3 linked regions of the Azoarcus olearius genome follow. The protein of the gene in region 2 binds, or shares a complex with, the protein of the main gene of each other region. Links are inferred from orthologs where the notes say so. Each region holds a gene or a part of one and is shown on either strand. Other genes may lie near its edges.

Evidence for each region.
Region 1: the proteins of secY (region 2) and secA are in contact, whole or in part, in a crystal structure (PDB 3DIN), measured with the Thermotoga maritima proteins. The link is inferred for Azoarcus olearius from one-to-one orthologs. Residues at the interface, in WP_004081795.1 of Thermotoga maritima: Glu108, Gly109, Glu110, Glu111, Ala236, Glu237, Arg238, Arg239, Ile240, Thr241, Ile242, Gln243, Tyr244, Ala245, Arg246, Arg247, Val248, Thr249, Gly250, Arg251, Arg252, Val253, Tyr254, Gly256, Ala257, Ser258, Thr259, Tyr260, Leu261, Pro262; in WP_004082002.1 of Thermotoga maritima: Glu261, Ala262, Arg263, Lys300, Ala301, Arg302, Thr303, Ile304, Ile305, Leu323, Tyr324, Asp325, Pro326, Val329, Ser330, Tyr333, Ile336, Lys340, Phe345, Val349, Glu363, Phe364, Tyr374, Ser375, Gly376, Gly377, Glu393, Ile395, Thr482, Ser483.
Region 3: secY (region 2) and secG share a complex: the UniProt entries of both Escherichia coli proteins name them as parts of the sec protein translocase complex. The link is inferred for Azoarcus olearius from one-to-one orthologs.

The regions. Positions count from the first base shown.
Region 1 is NZ_CP016210.1:992,638-997,905, reverse strand. What follows is about bases 727-3,958. They hold secA (preprotein translocase subunit SecA), read right to left. Parts: upstream 3,657-3,958; coding sequence 927-3,656; downstream 727-926. Other genes in these bases: dqs_RS04740 (DciA family protein), read left to right, coding at 3,762-3,958; dqs_RS04750 (HDOD domain-containing protein), read right to left, coding at 727-850. Also shown: more of dqs_RS04750, read right to left, coding at 1-726; more of dqs_RS04740, read left to right, coding at 3,959-4,190; dqs_RS04735 (hypothetical protein), read right to left, coding at 4,195-4,383; lpxC (UDP-3-O-acyl-N-acetylglucosamine deacetylase), read right to left, coding at 4,418-5,268. UniProt on the Escherichia coli protein: Required for protein export, interacts with the SecYEG preprotein conducting channel.
Region 2 is NZ_CP016210.1:3,817,531-3,822,474, reverse strand. Bases 1,491-4,398 are described here. They hold secY (preprotein translocase subunit SecY), read left to right. Parts: upstream 1,491-2,235; coding sequence 2,236-3,561; downstream 3,562-4,398. Other genes in these bases: rpsK (30S ribosomal protein S11), read left to right, coding at 4,351-4,398; rpsM (30S ribosomal protein S13), read left to right, coding at 3,976-4,338; rpmJ (50S ribosomal protein L36), read left to right, coding at 3,809-3,922; infA (translation initiation factor IF-1), read left to right, coding at 3,565-3,783; rplO (50S ribosomal protein L15), read left to right, coding at 1,787-2,221. Also shown: rpsH (30S ribosomal protein S8), read left to right, coding at 1-154; rplF (50S ribosomal protein L6), read left to right, coding at 164-697; rplR (50S ribosomal protein L18), read left to right, coding at 709-1,062; more of rpsE, read left to right, coding at 1,075-1,490; more of rpsK, read left to right, coding at 4,399-4,740; rpsD (30S ribosomal protein S4), read left to right, coding at 4,755-4,944. UniProt on the Escherichia coli protein: The central subunit of the protein translocation channel SecYEG. Consists of two halves formed by TMs 1-5 and 6-10.
Region 3 is NZ_CP016210.1:1,607,362-1,612,325, forward strand. What follows is about bases 1,311-4,238. They hold secG (preprotein translocase subunit SecG), read left to right. Parts: upstream 1,311-2,557; coding sequence 2,558-2,920; downstream 2,921-4,238. Other genes in these bases: pstB (phosphate ABC transporter ATP-binding protein PstB), read left to right, coding at 1,311-1,673; tpiA (triose-phosphate isomerase), read left to right, coding at 1,787-2,515; ndhC (NADH-quinone oxidoreductase subunit A), read left to right, coding at 3,173-3,547; dqs_RS07465 (NuoB/complex I 20 kDa subunit family protein), read left to right, coding at 3,552-4,028; dqs_RS07470 (NADH-quinone oxidoreductase subunit C), read left to right, coding at 4,046-4,238. Also shown: phosphate ABC transporter permease PstC, read left to right, coding at 1-24; phosphate ABC transporter permease PstA, read left to right, coding at 34-876; more of pstB, read left to right, coding at 909-1,310; more of dqs_RS07470, read left to right, coding at 4,239-4,651; dqs_RS07475 (NADH-quinone oxidoreductase subunit D), read left to right, coding at 4,644-4,964. UniProt on the Escherichia coli protein: Subunit of the protein translocation channel SecYEG. Overexpression of some hybrid proteins has been thought to jam the protein secretion apparatus resulting in cell death; while this may be true it also results in FtsH-mediated degradation of SecY.

The DNA of each region.
Region 1 (5,268 bases), 2.8 Mb from region 2 along the record:
CCGCGGCACTGGCCGCCAGCAGCGGCCGCAAGACTTCCACCGGCTCGCCGGTGAACACCGCGAGGCTTTCGAACATCGCCTCCATTGCCGGACTGTCCCAGCCCTTCTCGGCCGTGGCGGCAAGACGATGGGCGTGCGCCACCGCCAGTTCCTCCACCGTGGGACGCGGGCGCGCTTCGAGCACCTCGACTAGCAGGCTGCCCAGGCGCCATTCGCGTGCCAGGCCCAGCGAAAGCTGGCGCAGGCCGAAGCCGAGCACCGCCTGCTGCGCCTCCTCCGGCCCCAGGTTGCCGGCGCCGAGCAGGCCATCCAGCCGCTGCGCGGTGGCGCCGCCAAAACACCAGAACGCCATCTCGCCCACGCGGGCCAGCAGCGCGGCGATGAAGACTTCCTCGCCCACGCGCTCCTTGCGCAACTGCAGCAGCGCGCGCGCCTGTACCGCGGCATGGAAGGAACGCGCCATCTCGGCCACCACGCGCTGGCGCACGCCCCCGGTCAGCAGCGCATCGACCAGCATGATGCCGATCGCGATCTCGACGACGACATTGAAGCCGAGCACCACGATGGCGCGGCTGATGGTGCTGATTGGCTGGCGGGTGGGGTTGTAGTAGGCGCTGTTGGCAAGCTTGAGCACCTTGGTGGTGAGCGCCGCATCCTGCAGGATGACCTGGGCGAGGCGCCCGGCGGAGGCCTGCTCGTCGCCGGTGACGCGGTGCACCGCCGCCACCGTGGCGCCGAATCCCGGCATCTCCTGCTCGCGGATATGCACCACCCATTCCTGCGCGCCACGTGGTTCGCGTGCCTGCTGCGGACGCTGTGCGCCGCTCTTGTCGTCGGGTCTGTTCGCCATGATCCCTCTCCCCGCCGCCGCAAATGCAGACGGCCCGCAAGGGGCCGTCCTTCAAAGCTGTGGCGACGCCGCACGGTCAGCTCAGTTTGCCATGGCAATGCTTGTATTTCTTCCCCGATCCGCACGGGCAAGGGTCGTTGCGGCCCACCTTCGGCCCGCCCTGCACCGGCGTCTCCGCCGTGCTGGCCGCGGCCGCCGCCAGCGCTTCGTCGTAATCGGCGTGGTGATACTGCACGTTTTCCATCTCGGGCGGCGCTTCCGCCTCGTCCAGTTGCGCTTCGGTGCGGATCTGCACCGTCATCAGCAGCTTGGAGACATCCGCCCGGACCGTGTCGAGCAGGGTCTCGAACAGTTCGAACGCTTCGCGCTTGTACTCCTGCTTGGGATTCTTCTGCGCGTAACCGCGCAGATGGATGCCCTGGCGCAGGTGGTCGAGCGCCGCCAGATGCTCACGCCAGTGGGTATCCAGGCTCTGCAGCATCACGTTGCGTTCGAACTGGTGCCAGGCCGCGGCATCCACCTGGGCGATCTTGGCCGCGTAGGCTTCCTCGCCGGCATCGATGATGCGCTTCAGGATCGCTTCGTCGTCGAGGTTGGGCTCGGCCTTCACCCACTCCAGCAGCGGCAGCTTAAGCAGGTAATCCGAGGCCAGCGCCTGCTCCAGGCCGGCGATGTCCCACTGGTCTTCCACGCTGTCGACCGGCACATAGGTGCGGAACAGGTCGTGCAGCACACCCTGACGCATCGCCTGGATGGTTTCGGAGATGTCCTCGGTTTCGAGCAGTTCGTTGCGCTGCTGGTAGATGACCTTGCGCTGGTCGTTGGCGACGTCGTCGTATTCGAGCAGTTGCTTGCGGATGTCGAAGTTGCGCTGCTCGACCTTGCGCTGGGCGGATTCGAGCGAGCGCGTCACCATGCCGTGCTCGATCGCCTCGCCTTCGGGCATCTTCAGCCGGACCATGATCGCGTTGAGACGCTCGCCGGCGAAGATCTTCATCAGCGGATCTTCCAGCGACAGGTAGAAGCGGCTGGAGCCAGGGTCGCCCTGGCGGCCGGAACGGCCGCGCAACTGGTTGTCGATGCGGCGCGACTCGTGGCGTTCGGTGCCGATGATGTGCAGCCCGCCGGCGGCGATCACCTGTTCATGCACCTTGCGCCATTCCTCGCGCAGCGCGGCGATGCGGCTTTCCTTCTCGGCGGCGGGCACGCTGTCGTCGTCGCGCACCTGCGACACCGGTTTCTCGATATTGCCACCGAGCACGATGTCGGTACCGCGGCCAGCCATGTTGGTGGCGATGGTCACCACGCCGGGACGGCCGGCCTGGGCGACGATCTGCGCTTCGCTGTCGTGCTGCTTGGCGTTGAGCAGCTGGTGGGCGATCTTCGCCTTGTTCAGCAGGCCGGAAAGGTATTCGTTGGTCTCGATGGAAGTGGTACCCACGAGCACCGGCTGGCCGCGCTTGACGCAGTCGGCGATGTCGGCGATCACCGCCTCCCATTTTTCCTTGGCGGTGCGGTAGACCTTGTCGTTCTCGTCCTTGCGCACCATCGGCCGGTTGGTGGGGATCACCACCGTTTCCAGACCGTAGATGTGGTGGAACTCGAAGGCTTCGGTGTCGGCGGTGCCGGTCATGCCGGCGAGCTTGCCGTACATGCGGAAGTAGTTCTGGAAGGTGATCGAGGCGAGCGTCTGGTTCTCGGCCTGGATGCGTACGCCTTCCTTGGCCTCGACCGCCTGGTGCAGCCCGTCGGACCAGCGCCGGCCCGCCATCAGGCGGCCGGTGAATTCATCGACGATGACGACTTCGCCGTTCTGCACCACGTAGTGCTGGTCCTTGTGGTACAGCGCATGGGCGCGCAGCGCGGCGTAAAGGTGATGCACCAGCAGGATGTTGCCCGGCTCGTACAGCCCGGCGCCTTCCGGCAGCAGGCCGATGCGCACCAGGATCTGTTCCGCATTCTCGTGGCCCTGCTCGGTGAGCAGCACCTGATGGGCCTTGAGGTCGACCGTGTAGTCGCCCGGCTCGATCACGCTGTCCTTGTCGTCCAGCCCGCCTTCCTGGCGCTTCAACAGCGGTGCCACCTGGTTCATCTTCAGGTAAAGGTCGGTGTGGTCTTCGGCCTGGCCGGAGATGATCAGCGGCGTGCGCGCCTCGTCGATTAGGATGGAGTCCACCTCGTCGACCACGGCAAAGTTGAGGCCGCGCTGCACCCGCTCGCCGGTCGCATAGACCATGTTGTCGCGCAGGTAGTCGAAGCCGAATTCGTTGTTGGTGCCGTAGGTGATGTCCGCAGCGTAGGCGAGCTGCTTCTCCGCATGGCCCATGCGCGACAGGTTGCAGCCGGTAGTGAGCCCAAGAAAGCCGTAGATGCGCCCCATCATCTCGGCGTCGCGGCTGGCCAGGTAGTCGTTGACCGTGATGACATGCACGCCCTTGCCGGGCAGCGCGTTGAGGTAGGCGGCGAGCGTTGCGACCAGGGTCTTGCCTTCGCCGGTGCGCATTTCGGCGATCTTGCCGTCGTGCAGCACCATGCCGCCGATCAGCTGGACGTCGAAGTGGCGCATGCCGTGCACCCGCTTGCCGGCTTCGCGCACGACGGCGAACGCTTCCGGCAGCAGATCGTCCAGCGTCGCACCGTCCGCCAGCCGCTGGCGGAACTCGCCGGTCTTGCCCCGCAGGGCCTCGTCGGAAAGCGCTGCGATCTCCGGCTCGAGCGCGTTGATCTTGCGCACGTTCTGGGAATACTGGCGAATGAGACGGTCGTTGCGACTACCGAAGAGTTTCTTGAGCAGACCGGAGATCATGAGATGGGGGCGAGGTCGATTCGGCAAAGCGGCGAGTTTATCATGTCGCGTTAATCGCCCCATGACGCGCCACTGGCGCCACCAAAACGCCCTCCGCGCCGCACCATGACCCGACTCCTGCAACGCTACCTCGGCAGCGGCGACGCCCTCGCCCGCCTGCAAGACCACGCCGCCCGGCTGCGCCGCCTGCAGGGCGTGCTGGAACGCCTGCTGCCGCCGGCGCTGGCCGACGCGTGCCGCGTCGCCAACATCAAGGACGACGCGCTCGTCATCGCCGCACAGGGCGGGGCGGCCGCCAGCCGGCTCAAGCAGATGCTGCCCAGCCTGCAGGCCCAGTTTCTCCAGGCCGGTTATCCGCTGCAGTCGATCAAGGTGAAGGTGGCGACGCCACAGCAGGCGGAATGGCGCCGGCCGCCGCCGGAGCGCCACATCTCGCAGACGGCGCGCAGCAGCATCACCGACTTTGCCGCCACGCTGCCGGCGGATTCGCCGCTGCGCGCATCGCTGGAACGGCTGGCGCGACGCAGCAGCTGAAGCGTCAAAGGGTGGGGGCGAGCACCCGTTCGACCAGAAGCAGCGCGAAGAACACCAACACCACGACCAGCCCGAAGCGCAGGCTTTTCCACGCCCACGCCTTGTAGCGCGGCTTGCCGGTGGCGAGCCACAGCAGCAGCGAGCCGCCGGTGCCCAGCACCACGAGCAGGATGGCGAGCCGCATGATCAGCATTGCGCCCGTCCGGTTTTTGATGGGTGCGGAGCGCTCACGCGGCCGCCAGCACCGGCGCGAACTGGTGGGCCACCGCCGGCGGCGTCGCGGCCTCGCGTTCGAAGCTGACGATCTCCCAGGCGCTGCGGTCTTCGAGCAGCACACGCAGGATCTGGTTGTTCAAGGCATGGCCGGACTTGTGAGCCGAATAACGCGCCAGCAGCGGATGGCCGCACAGATAGAGGTCGCCGATCGCATCGAGCACCTTGTGCTTGACGAACTCGTCCGCGTAGCGAAGCCCGTCGGCGTTGAGCACCCGGTACTCGTCCATCACGATCGCGTTTTCCAGGCTGCCACCCAGCGCCAGCCCGTTGGCGCGCATGAACTCGACATCCTGCATGAAGCCGAAGGTGCGCGCCCGCGCGACATCGCGCACATAGGAGTGGGTGGCGAAGTCGATGCTGACCGCGGTCGAGGTGCTGTCGATGGCCGGATGATTGAAGACGATCGAGAAGTCGAGCCGGAAACCGTCGTAGGGTTCCAGCCGCACCCATTTGTCGCCCTCGCGGTACTCCACCGGCTTCTTGACCCGCAGGAAGCGCTTGGGCGCCTTCTGCTCCTCGATGCCGGCGGACTGCAGCAGGAACACGAAGGGGCCGGAGCTGCCGTCGAGGATGGGAATTTCCGGCGCATCGACGTCGATATGCAGATTGTCGATACCCAGCCCGGCCAGCGCGGACATCAGGTGCTCGACGGTGCCGACCTTCTGGCCGCCCTTCTCCAGCCCGGAGCACATGCGGGTGTCGCAGACGGCGTACGGATCGGCGGGCAGGTCGAGCGGCGGATCGAGGTCGACGCGATGGAAGACGATGCCGGTATCCGGCGCAGCAGGCCGCAGCACAAGGT
Region 2 (4,944 bases):
TCCTGGTCTGCGCGTCTATAAGGGTACCGACGATCTGCCGCGTGTCATGAACGGCCTCGGCGTTGCGATCGTTTCCACGCCGAAGGGTGTGATGACCGACCGCGCCGCGCGTGCCAGCCACGTCGGTGGCGAAGTCATCTGCCTCGTTGCCTAAGGGGGAGTCATGTCTCGTGTAGCTAAGAATCCGGTCGTGATTCCGAAGGGTGTCGAGGTGTCGATCTCGGCGGCGGAAATCGCGATCAAGGGGCCGTTGGGCACCTTGGTGCGCTCGCAGCACCCCGCCGTTACCGTGGAGCAAGATGGCGAAGCGCTGGTTTGCAAGGCCCGTGACGGCCAGGTGAATGCGCGTGCCATGTCCGGTACCGTTCGTGCGCTGCTGAACAACATGGTTGTCGGTGTTTCCAAGGGCTTCGAGCGCAAGCTCCTGCTCGTTGGCGTCGGCTATCGTGCGCAGGCACAGGGCGACAAGCTGAATCTCTCGCTGGGTTTCTCCCATCCGGTCGTGCATCAGATGCCTGCCGGTGTGAAGGTGGAAACTCCCTCCCAGACCGAAATCGTGATCAAGGGTGTCGACAAGCAGCAGGTCGGCCAGGTCGCGGCTGAGGTGCGGGCCTACCGCGCTCCCGAACCCTATAAGGGCAAGGGCGTCCGTTATTCGGACGAAGTGGTGGTGCTCAAGGAAACCAAGAAGAAGTAAGGCGGTTCGTCATGAACAAGAAAGAAACTCGTCTTCGCCGTGCGCGCAAAACCCGCGCCAAGCTCGCGGAGCTCAAGGCGGTGCGCCTCGCCGTGTTCCGTACCAATTGCCACATCTACGCCCAGGTGATTTCGGGCTGCGGCTCGCGCGTGCTCGCCGCGGCCTCCACCGTGGAATCCGCGGTGCGGTCCCAGGTTGCGAACGGTGGCAACAAGCAGGCAGCGGAAGTGGTCGGCAAGCTGATTGCCGAGCGCGCCAAGGCTGCCGGGATCGAGACGGTTGCGTTCGACCGCTCGGGCTTCCTGTATCACGGTCGCGTCAAGGCGCTGGCCGAGGCTGCCCGCGAAGGCGGCCTGAAGTTCTAAGCGAGGATACGAATGGCTAAGCAGCAAACGAAGCGCGCACAAGCCTCCGAGGAGCGTGACGACGGCCTGCGCGAGAAGATGGTGGCGATCAACCGCGTCACCAAGGTTGTGAAGGGCGGTCGTATCCTCGGTTTCGCGGCGCTGACGGTGGTCGGCGATGGCGACGGTGGCATCGGGATGGGCAAGGGCAAGTCCCGCGAAGTTCCGGTCGCTGTCCAGAAGGCGATGGACGAAGCGCGTCGCAAGATGGTCAAGGTTTCGCTCAAGGACGGCACCCTGCAGCACACCGTCGTCGGCAAGCACGGTGCCGCGTCGGTGCTGATGCAGCCGGCGCCCGGCGGTACCGGCATCATCGCCGGCGGGCCGATGCGCGCGGTGTTCGAAGTCATGGGCGTTACCGACATCATCTGCAAGTGCATCGGTTCGACCAATCCCTACAACGTCGTGCGTGCAACGCTCAACGGTCTGATGGCGGTGAACACCCCGGCTGAGATCGCGGCTAAGCGTGGCAAGACGATCGAAGAGATCCTGGGGTAAGCCATGTCCGACAAGAAGATCAAGGTCACGCTCGTCAAGAGCGTGATCGGCACTAAGCAATCCCACCGCGCTACTGTGCGTGGTCTGGGTCTGCGTCGCCTGAACCACACCGTCGAGCTGGTTGATACGCCGGCCGTTCGCGGTATGGTCACCAAGGTGGCGTATCTGGTTAAGGTGGAGGCATAAGATGCGCCTGAATACCATCAAGCCCGGTGCGGGTTCCAAGTCCGCCGGCAAGCGTGTCGGTCGTGGCATCGGCAGCGGTCTGGGCAAGACTTGCGGTCGTGGTCACAAGGGTCAGAAGTCCCGTGCCGGCGGTTTCCACAAGGTCGGCTTCGAAGGCGGTCAGATGCCGCTGCAGCGTCGCCTTCCGAAGCGTGGCTTCGTCTCGCTGACGCGCGGCCGTTGTGCCGAAGTTCGCCTTTCCGAACTGGCCCAGTTGCCGGTGGAAGATGTTGATCTGCTGGTTCTGAAGCAGGCCGGCGTCATCGCCGCTGATGCTTTGTCCGCGAAGGTTGTGCTGTCCGGCGCGATCAGCAAGAAGGTCGTGCTGCGCGGCATCGCTGCTACTGCTGGCGCGCGCGCCGCGATCGAAGCTGCCGGCGGCAGCTGCGGCGAGTAAGTCAGGACCGGGTCGTGGCAAATCCGTCAGCCGCTCTCGGGAATCCGGGCAAGTTCGGTGACCTCAAGCGCCGCCTGCTGTTCCTGGTCGGCGCCCTGATCGTCTATCGAATCGGTGCGCATATCCCGGTGCCCGGTATCGACCCTGCCCGTCTTGCGGAGCTGTTCCAGTCGCAGGCGGGTGGGATCCTCGGCGTGTTCAACCTCTTTTCCGGCGGGGCGTTGTCGCGGTTCACGATCTTTGCGCTCGGGATCATGCCGTACATCTCGGCGTCGATCATCATGCAGTTGATGACCGTCGCAGTGCCTCAGCTGGAGGCGCTGAAGAAGGAAGGCGAAGCCGGTCGGCGGAAGATCACGCAGTACACCCGTTACGGGACGCTCGTGTTGGCGGTGGCGCAATCGCTTGGTATCGCAATTGCGCTGGAAGGGCAGGCGGGTCTGGTGCTCGATCCGGGGCTGATGTTCCGCTTCGTTACGCTGGCGACGCTGGTGACCGGAACCATGTTCCTGATGTGGCTGGGCGAGCAGATCACGGAGCGCGGTGTCGGCAACGGGATCTCCATCATCATCTTCGCCGGTATTGCGGCCGGATTGCCCAGTTCCATCGGTGGGCTGTTCGAACTCGTACGCACTGGCGCGATGCATCCTTTCACCGCATTGCTGATCTGCGTATTGGTGGTGTTGGTCACCGGCTTCGTGGTGTTTGTGGAACGGGGGCAGCGGAAGATCCTGGTCAACTACGCCAAGCGCCAGGTCGGCAACAAGATTTATGGTGGCCAAAGCTCCCATCTGCCGTTGAAGCTGAACATGGCTGGTGTGATTCCGCCGATCTTCGCGTCCAGCATCATCCTGTTCCCGGCAACCCTGGGGCAGTGGTTCGGCAGTTCCGAGGGCTTGTACTGGCTGAGGGATCTCGCCTCCACGCTGTCGCCTGGTCAACCGGTGTACGTGTTGTTGTATGCGCTGGCGATTGTCTTCTTCTGCTTCTTCTATACCGCGTTGGTGTTCAACGCGCGGGAGACGGCGGACAACCTGAAGAAGAGCGGGGCGTTCGTGCCCGGGATTCGCCCGGGGGATCAGACGGCGAGGTACATCGACAAGATTCTCGTGCGGCTGACGCTGGCCGGAGCGGTGTACATCACCCTGGTTTGTCTGCTTCCGGAGTTTCTGATCCTCAAGTGGAATGTTCCTTTCTACTTCGGCGGAACTTCGCTGCTGATTATCGTCGTGGTGACGATGGACTTCATGGCCCAGGTTCAGGCCTACGTGATGTCGCACCAGTACGAGAGTCTGCTGAAGAAGGCGAACTTCAAGGGAGCGGGTCTCCCGACCAGGTGATTCATGGCCAAGGAAGACGTAATTGAAATGCAGGGGGAGGTTACCGAGAACCTTCCCAATGCAACCTTCAGGGTAAAGCTCGAGAACGGGCACATGGTTCTGGGGCACATCTCCGGCAAGATGCGCATGCACTACATCCGCATCCTCCCCGGTGACAAGGTGACGGTCCAGCTGACGCCGTACGATCTGACCAAGGGTCGGATCGTCTTCCGGACCAAGTAAGAAACAAGGAAACAGGAGCAAGAAGATGAGAGTCCAGGCTTCCGTGAAGCGGATCTGCCGCAACTGCAAGATCATTCGTCGTAAGGGTGTGGTGCGCGTCATTTGCACCGATCCGCGGCACAAACAACGCCAGGGTTGATGTTGTCGACTCTAGGTACTAGAATTTAATGTTTCGCGTTTTGGGGTAAACGGATGGCCCGTATTGCTGGGGTAAACATTCCCAACCACAAGCATGCCGAGATCGCGCTGACCGCCATCTATGGGATCGGCCGTTCGCGTGCTCAAAAGATTTGTGATGCTGCTGGTGTGGTTCGTTCGGCCAAGATCAAGGATCTGACCGAGTCCGACATGGAAAAGCTTCGTGACGAGGTCGGTCGCTTCGTGGTCGAGGGTGACCTGCGCCGTGAAGTCACGATGAACATCAAGCGCCTGATGGACCTCGGTTGCTACCGTGGCGTCCGTCATCGTCGCGGCTTGCCGCTTCGTGGTCAGCGCACCCGCACGAACGCCCGCACCCGCAAGGGACCGCGCAAGGCGATCGCCGGCAAGAAGTGATAGGAACGGATCATGGCCAAGACTGCAACTAAGGTTCGCAAGAAGATCAAGAAGAACGTTGCCGAGGGTATCGCCCACGTGCACGCGAGCTTCAACAACACGATCATCACGATCACCGATCGCCAGGGCAACGCCCTGTCGTGGGCGACTTCCGGGGGCGCCGGCTTCAAGGGTTCGCGTAAGAGCACCCCGTTCGCCGCTCAGGTCGCCGCCGAGGCGGCCGGCAAGGTGGCGCAGGAGTGCGGCGTCAAGAATCTCGAGGTTCGCATCAAGGGGCCGGGCCCCGGCCGCGAATCCGCCGTTCGCGCGCTGAACGCGCTGGGGATGAAGATTTCCAGCATCACGGATATCACCCCCATTCCGCACAACGGCTGCCGTCCGCCGAAGAAGCGCCGTATCTGACAAGGAGTTGAAACGTGGCTCGTAATCTCGATCCCAAGTGCCGTCAGTGCCGTCGCGAAGGCGAAAAGCTGTTTCTGAAGGGCGAAAAGTGCTTTACCGACAAGTGCGCCATCGAGCGCCGCGCCTACGCGCCGGGTCAGCATGGCCAGCGCTCCGGTCAGCGTCTGTCCGGCTATGGCGTGCAACTGCGTGAAAAGCAGAAGA
Region 3 (4,964 bases), 2.2 Mb from region 2 along the record:
CAGGGCGAAGGTGCAAAGAGCTGAGTGATCACCATGAATCTCCTAACCAGAAGAAAGCTCGTCAACCGGATTGCGTTGACCCTGTCGATGTCCGCGATGGCCTTCGGGCTGTTCTGGCTCGCCTGGATTCTTGTCACGGTGTTCGATCTCGGCATCGCGGGCCTGTCTGCCAGCCTGTTTACCGAGATGACGCCGCCTCCCGGCGACCAGGCGGGCGGGCTTGCCAACGCAATCATGGGTAGCGTGGTGATGGTCGGGCTCGCGACGCTGCTGGGTACGCCGATCGGCATCCTCGCCGGCGTGTATCTGGCCGAGTACGGCCGCTACACCCCCTTGGGCAAGGCGACGCGTTTCATCAACGATCTGCTGCTGTCGGCACCGTCGATCGTCATCGGCCTGTTCGTCTACGCCGTGGTCGTCGCGAATACCGGCAAGTTCTCGGGGTGGTCGGGTGTCATTGCGCTCGCGCTGATCGTGCTGCCGGTAGTCGTCCGCACCACCGAGAACATGCTGCAGCTGATTCCGAACACGCTGCGCGAAGCGGCTTTCGCGCTTGGCGCACCGAAGAGCGTGGTGATCTCCAAGGTGACCTTGCGTGCAGCGCGCGCCGGGGTTGTCACCGGCGTATTGCTTGCGGTGGCCCGCATCGCCGGCGAAACCGCGCCCCTGTTGTTCACCGCGCTATCGAATCAGTTCTGGAGCCTGAACATGAACGAGCCGATGGCCAATCTGCCGGTCACCATCTTCAAGTTCGCGATGAGTCCCTTCACCAATTGGCAGGAGCTCGCCTGGGCAGGCGTCTTCCTGATCACCATCGGTGTGCTCATCCTGAACATCGTCGCGCGGGTTTTCCTGCGGGCTGAAAAGATCAACTAAGGCTCTCGCCGAGCTGAGATTTCGGGACCACCATGGAAATCACCGACGCCCAGATCGAATTCAAAGACTTCAACTTCTACTACGGCAAGTTCCACGCGCTTCGGAACGTCAACTTCAAGATGGCCCGGCACAAGGTTACGGCCTTCATCGGTCCGTCCGGTTGCGGTAAATCGACGTTGCTGCGGACGATCAACCGTATGTACGACCTCTATCCGGAGCAGCGCGCCGAGGGCCAATTGCTCTTCGACGGACGCAATCTGCTCGACCGCGATGTCGACGTCAGCGTGCTTCGTGCCAAGATCGGGATGGTTTTCCAGAAGCCCACGCCGTTCCCGATGTCCATCTACGACAACATTGCGTTCGGTGTGCGCCTCCATGAGAAGCTCAACGTCGCGCAGATGGACGAGCGCGTCGAATGGGCGCTCCGCAAGGCCGCGCTGTGGGACGAGGTGAAGGACAAGCTCAAACAAAGTGGCATGAGCCTCTCCGGCGGTCAGCAGCAGCGCCTGTGCATTGCGCGGGGAATCGCCGTCAAGCCCGAAGTCATCCTGCTCGATGAGCCGACGTCGGCGCTCGATCCGATTTCAACCTCCCGGATCGAGGAACTGGTCGATGAACTCAAGAAAGAGTTCACCATCGTCATCGTGACTCACAACATGCAGCAGGCCGCGCGGATCTCCGACTACACCGCCTACATGTATCTGGGCGAGATGGTCGAGTTCGGCGTGACCGACGAAGTCTTCCTGAAGCCCAAGAAGAAGGAAACCGAGGACTACATCACGGGCCGCTTCGGCTGAGCGATGTTCCCGCGGCAGCCCGGCAGGGTCGGTACGGCCTTGGCCGGGCTGTCGCCGTTTGCCTGCTCCCCAACGCAAGCCTATAATCTCGCGATTTACCGGGCAGCCAACGCGTGACCACGAAACTGATAGCAGGCAACTGGAAGCTCAACGGCAGCCTGGCGAAGAACGCAGCGCTGATCGACGAGTTGCGGCGCGCCGAGATGCACTGCGTCGTTTGTGTGCCGTATCCGTATCTGGCCCAGGCGCAGGCGCTTGTTGCCGGTTCGTTGATCGAACTGGGTGCCCAGGACGTCAGCGAGTATGAGCAGGGCGCCTATACCGGCGAAGTTTCCGCCGCGATGCTCGTCGAGTTCGGCTGCCGGTATGTCATCGTCGGTCACTCCGAACGCCGCGCGTTGTTTGGAGATTCCGACCAGGTCGTCGGCCGCAAGGCGGCCTCTGCGCTTGCCGCCGGGCTCACGCCCATCGTCTGCGTGGGTGAAACGCTGGCGGAGCGCGAGCTTGGGGAAGTCGAAGCGGTCATCCGCCGTCAACTGCAAGCCGTTGCCGATTGCGTAGGGGACGAGGCGCTGCCAACGTTGGTGGTCGCTTACGAGCCGGTGTGGGCCATTGGCACCGGGCGCTCGGCTACGCCGGAGCAGGTCGCGCAGACGCACGGTTTCATCCGCGCATGGTTTTCGGCCCGCTGCGACGCTTCGGCTGTACGCATCCTTTATGGCGGCAGTGTCAAGCCCGAGAATGCGGCGGTGCTGTTCTCCACGGACGACGTCGATGGCGGCCTGATCGGCGGGGCTTCGCTGGTCGGTAGCGACTTCGTTGCCATCTGCCGCGCCGCCTGACGGGCGGTTTTTCAAACCAAAACGCTACTTTCAAGGGTTGTGATGAGCGACATTCTGTTTTCGGTGGTCCTGACGGTGCACGTCGTCGTAGGGCTCGGTGTCATCGGTCTCGTGCTGGTGCAGCACGGCAAAGGTGCCGACATGGGGGCCGCTTTTGGGAGCGGCGCGTCCGGAAGTCTGTTCGGTTCCTCGGGTTCGGCCAATTTCCTCAGCAGGACCACCGCGGTGCTCGCCACGGTCTTTTTCGTCACCAGTCTCAGCCTTAGCTATCTCGCCAGCAACAAGACCAGCGCCCCCTCCAGTGTGATGGAGCGGGCGGTGCCGAGCGCGCCGGCGGAGGGGACTGGAACGGTTGCGCCGGCCACGCCTGGCGATGCTTCCAAGGCCCAGGAGATTCCGAAATAATGCGGAAAATCGCTTTGCGCACTGCGGAAAGCATCGTATAATTCTTTGGCTGTAACGAAATCCAAGCCGACGTGGTGAAATTGGTAGACACGCTATCTTGAGGGGGTAGTGGCGAAAGCCGTGTGAGTTCGAGTCTCACCGTCGGCACCAGATTCGGATGACGCCCGCTATTGCGGGCGTTTCCATGCAATAGCAGCCAAAACAATAATGGCGACGAACAAGTCGCCCTTCTCGATTGGGGGTCGATGAGTCATGCTGGAAAACTACTTTCCCGTCCTGATGTTCATTCTCGTTGGGCTCGGAATTGGTGTAGTTCCCGTGGTTCTGGGTCGAGTAATTGCTCCCCACCGCCCCGATAGTCAAAAGCTGTCTCCCTATGAGTGCGGATTCGAGGCATTTGAAGATGCCCGAATGAAATTCGACGTCCGCTACTATCTCATCGCAATTCTCTTCATCCTGTTCGACCTCGAAATCGCTTTTCTCTTTCCGTGGGCGACGGTCTTTCAGGACTTCATTGCCGCCGGCGAGCTTGCGTGGTTTGTTTTCGGTTCGGTGATGGTCTTCCTGGCTATTCTGGTCATCGGTTACATCGTCGAGTGGAAAAACGGCGCACTCGACTGGGAGTAATGCAATGAGCATTGAGGGCGTCTTTCGCGAAGGGTTTGTCACTACTTCGCTCGATGCGGTCATCAATTGGACGCGAACCGGCTCGTTGTGGCCGATGACCTTCGGGTTGGCCTGTTGTGCGGTTGAAATGATTCACGCGGGTTGTTCCCGCTACGATCTGGACCGTTTCGGTGTGGTGTTCCGCCCCAGCCCGCGGCAATCCGATTTGATGATCGTCGCCGGCACGCTGTGCAACAAGATGGCTCCGGCGCTGCGCAAGGTGTACGACCAGATGGCCGAGCCGCGCTGGGTTATCTCCATGGGGTCCTGTGCGAATGGTGGCGGCTATTACCACTATTCCTACTCGGTCGTGCGCGGCTGCGACCGGATTGTTCCCGTTGATGTCTATGTGCCTGGCTGTCCGCCGACGGCCGAGGCATTGTTGTACGGCATTATTCAGCTGCAGAACAAGATCAAGCGGACCAACACGATTGCCCGCTGATTGACGGATGCCCAGACATGAGTGCCAAGCTTGAACGCCTGAGTCAAACGCTTCGCGATGTCCTCGGTGATGTTGTTGAGTCGCTGGTGGTGGATCGCGGTGAGGTGACGATAGAAGTCGCCGCCGGAAATTTTCTTGATGTTGCCCGCAGGCTGCGAGACGAGGCTGCGCTCGGTTTCGAGCAGCTGATGGATATCTCCGGTATCGACTATTCCGCCTTTGGCAATGGTGCCTGGCAAGGCAAGCGATTTGCCTCTGTTGCGCACCTGCTGTCCGTCAAGAATAACTGGCGCCTGCGGCTTCGCGTGTTTGCGGATGACGATGACTTTCCGGTCCTGGGTTCGCTCGTCGAAGTGTGGCCTAGCGCGAACTGGTTTGAACGCGAGGCGTTCGATCTTTACGGAATTCTCTACGCAGGCCATCCGGATCTTCGTCGTATCCTGACCGACTACGGTTTCGTCGGTCATCCGTTCCGCAAGGATTTCCCCATCTCGGGCTACGTAGAAATGCGCTATGACCCGGAGCAGGGGCGCGTGGTGTATCAGCCGGTAACGATCGAGCCTCGCGAGAATACCCCGCGCATCGTGCGTGAAGAGAATTACGGGGATGTCGGTCATGGCTGAAATTCGCAACTACACGATCAACTTCGGTCCGCAGCATCCGTCGGCGCACGGTGTGCTGCGCCTGGTTCTGGAACTGGACGGCGAAGTCGTCGAGCGCGCCGATCCGCATATCGGCCTGTTGCATCGCGGTACCGAGAAGCTTGCCGAGACGCGAACCTGGGTTCAGTCGGTGCCTTACATGGACCGTCTCGACTACGTCTCGATGATGTGCAACGAGCACGCCTACTGCATGGCCATCGAGCGCCTGCTTGGCGTCGAGGTGCCGTTGCGCGCCCAGTACATCCGGGTGATGTTCGATGAAATCACCCGCATT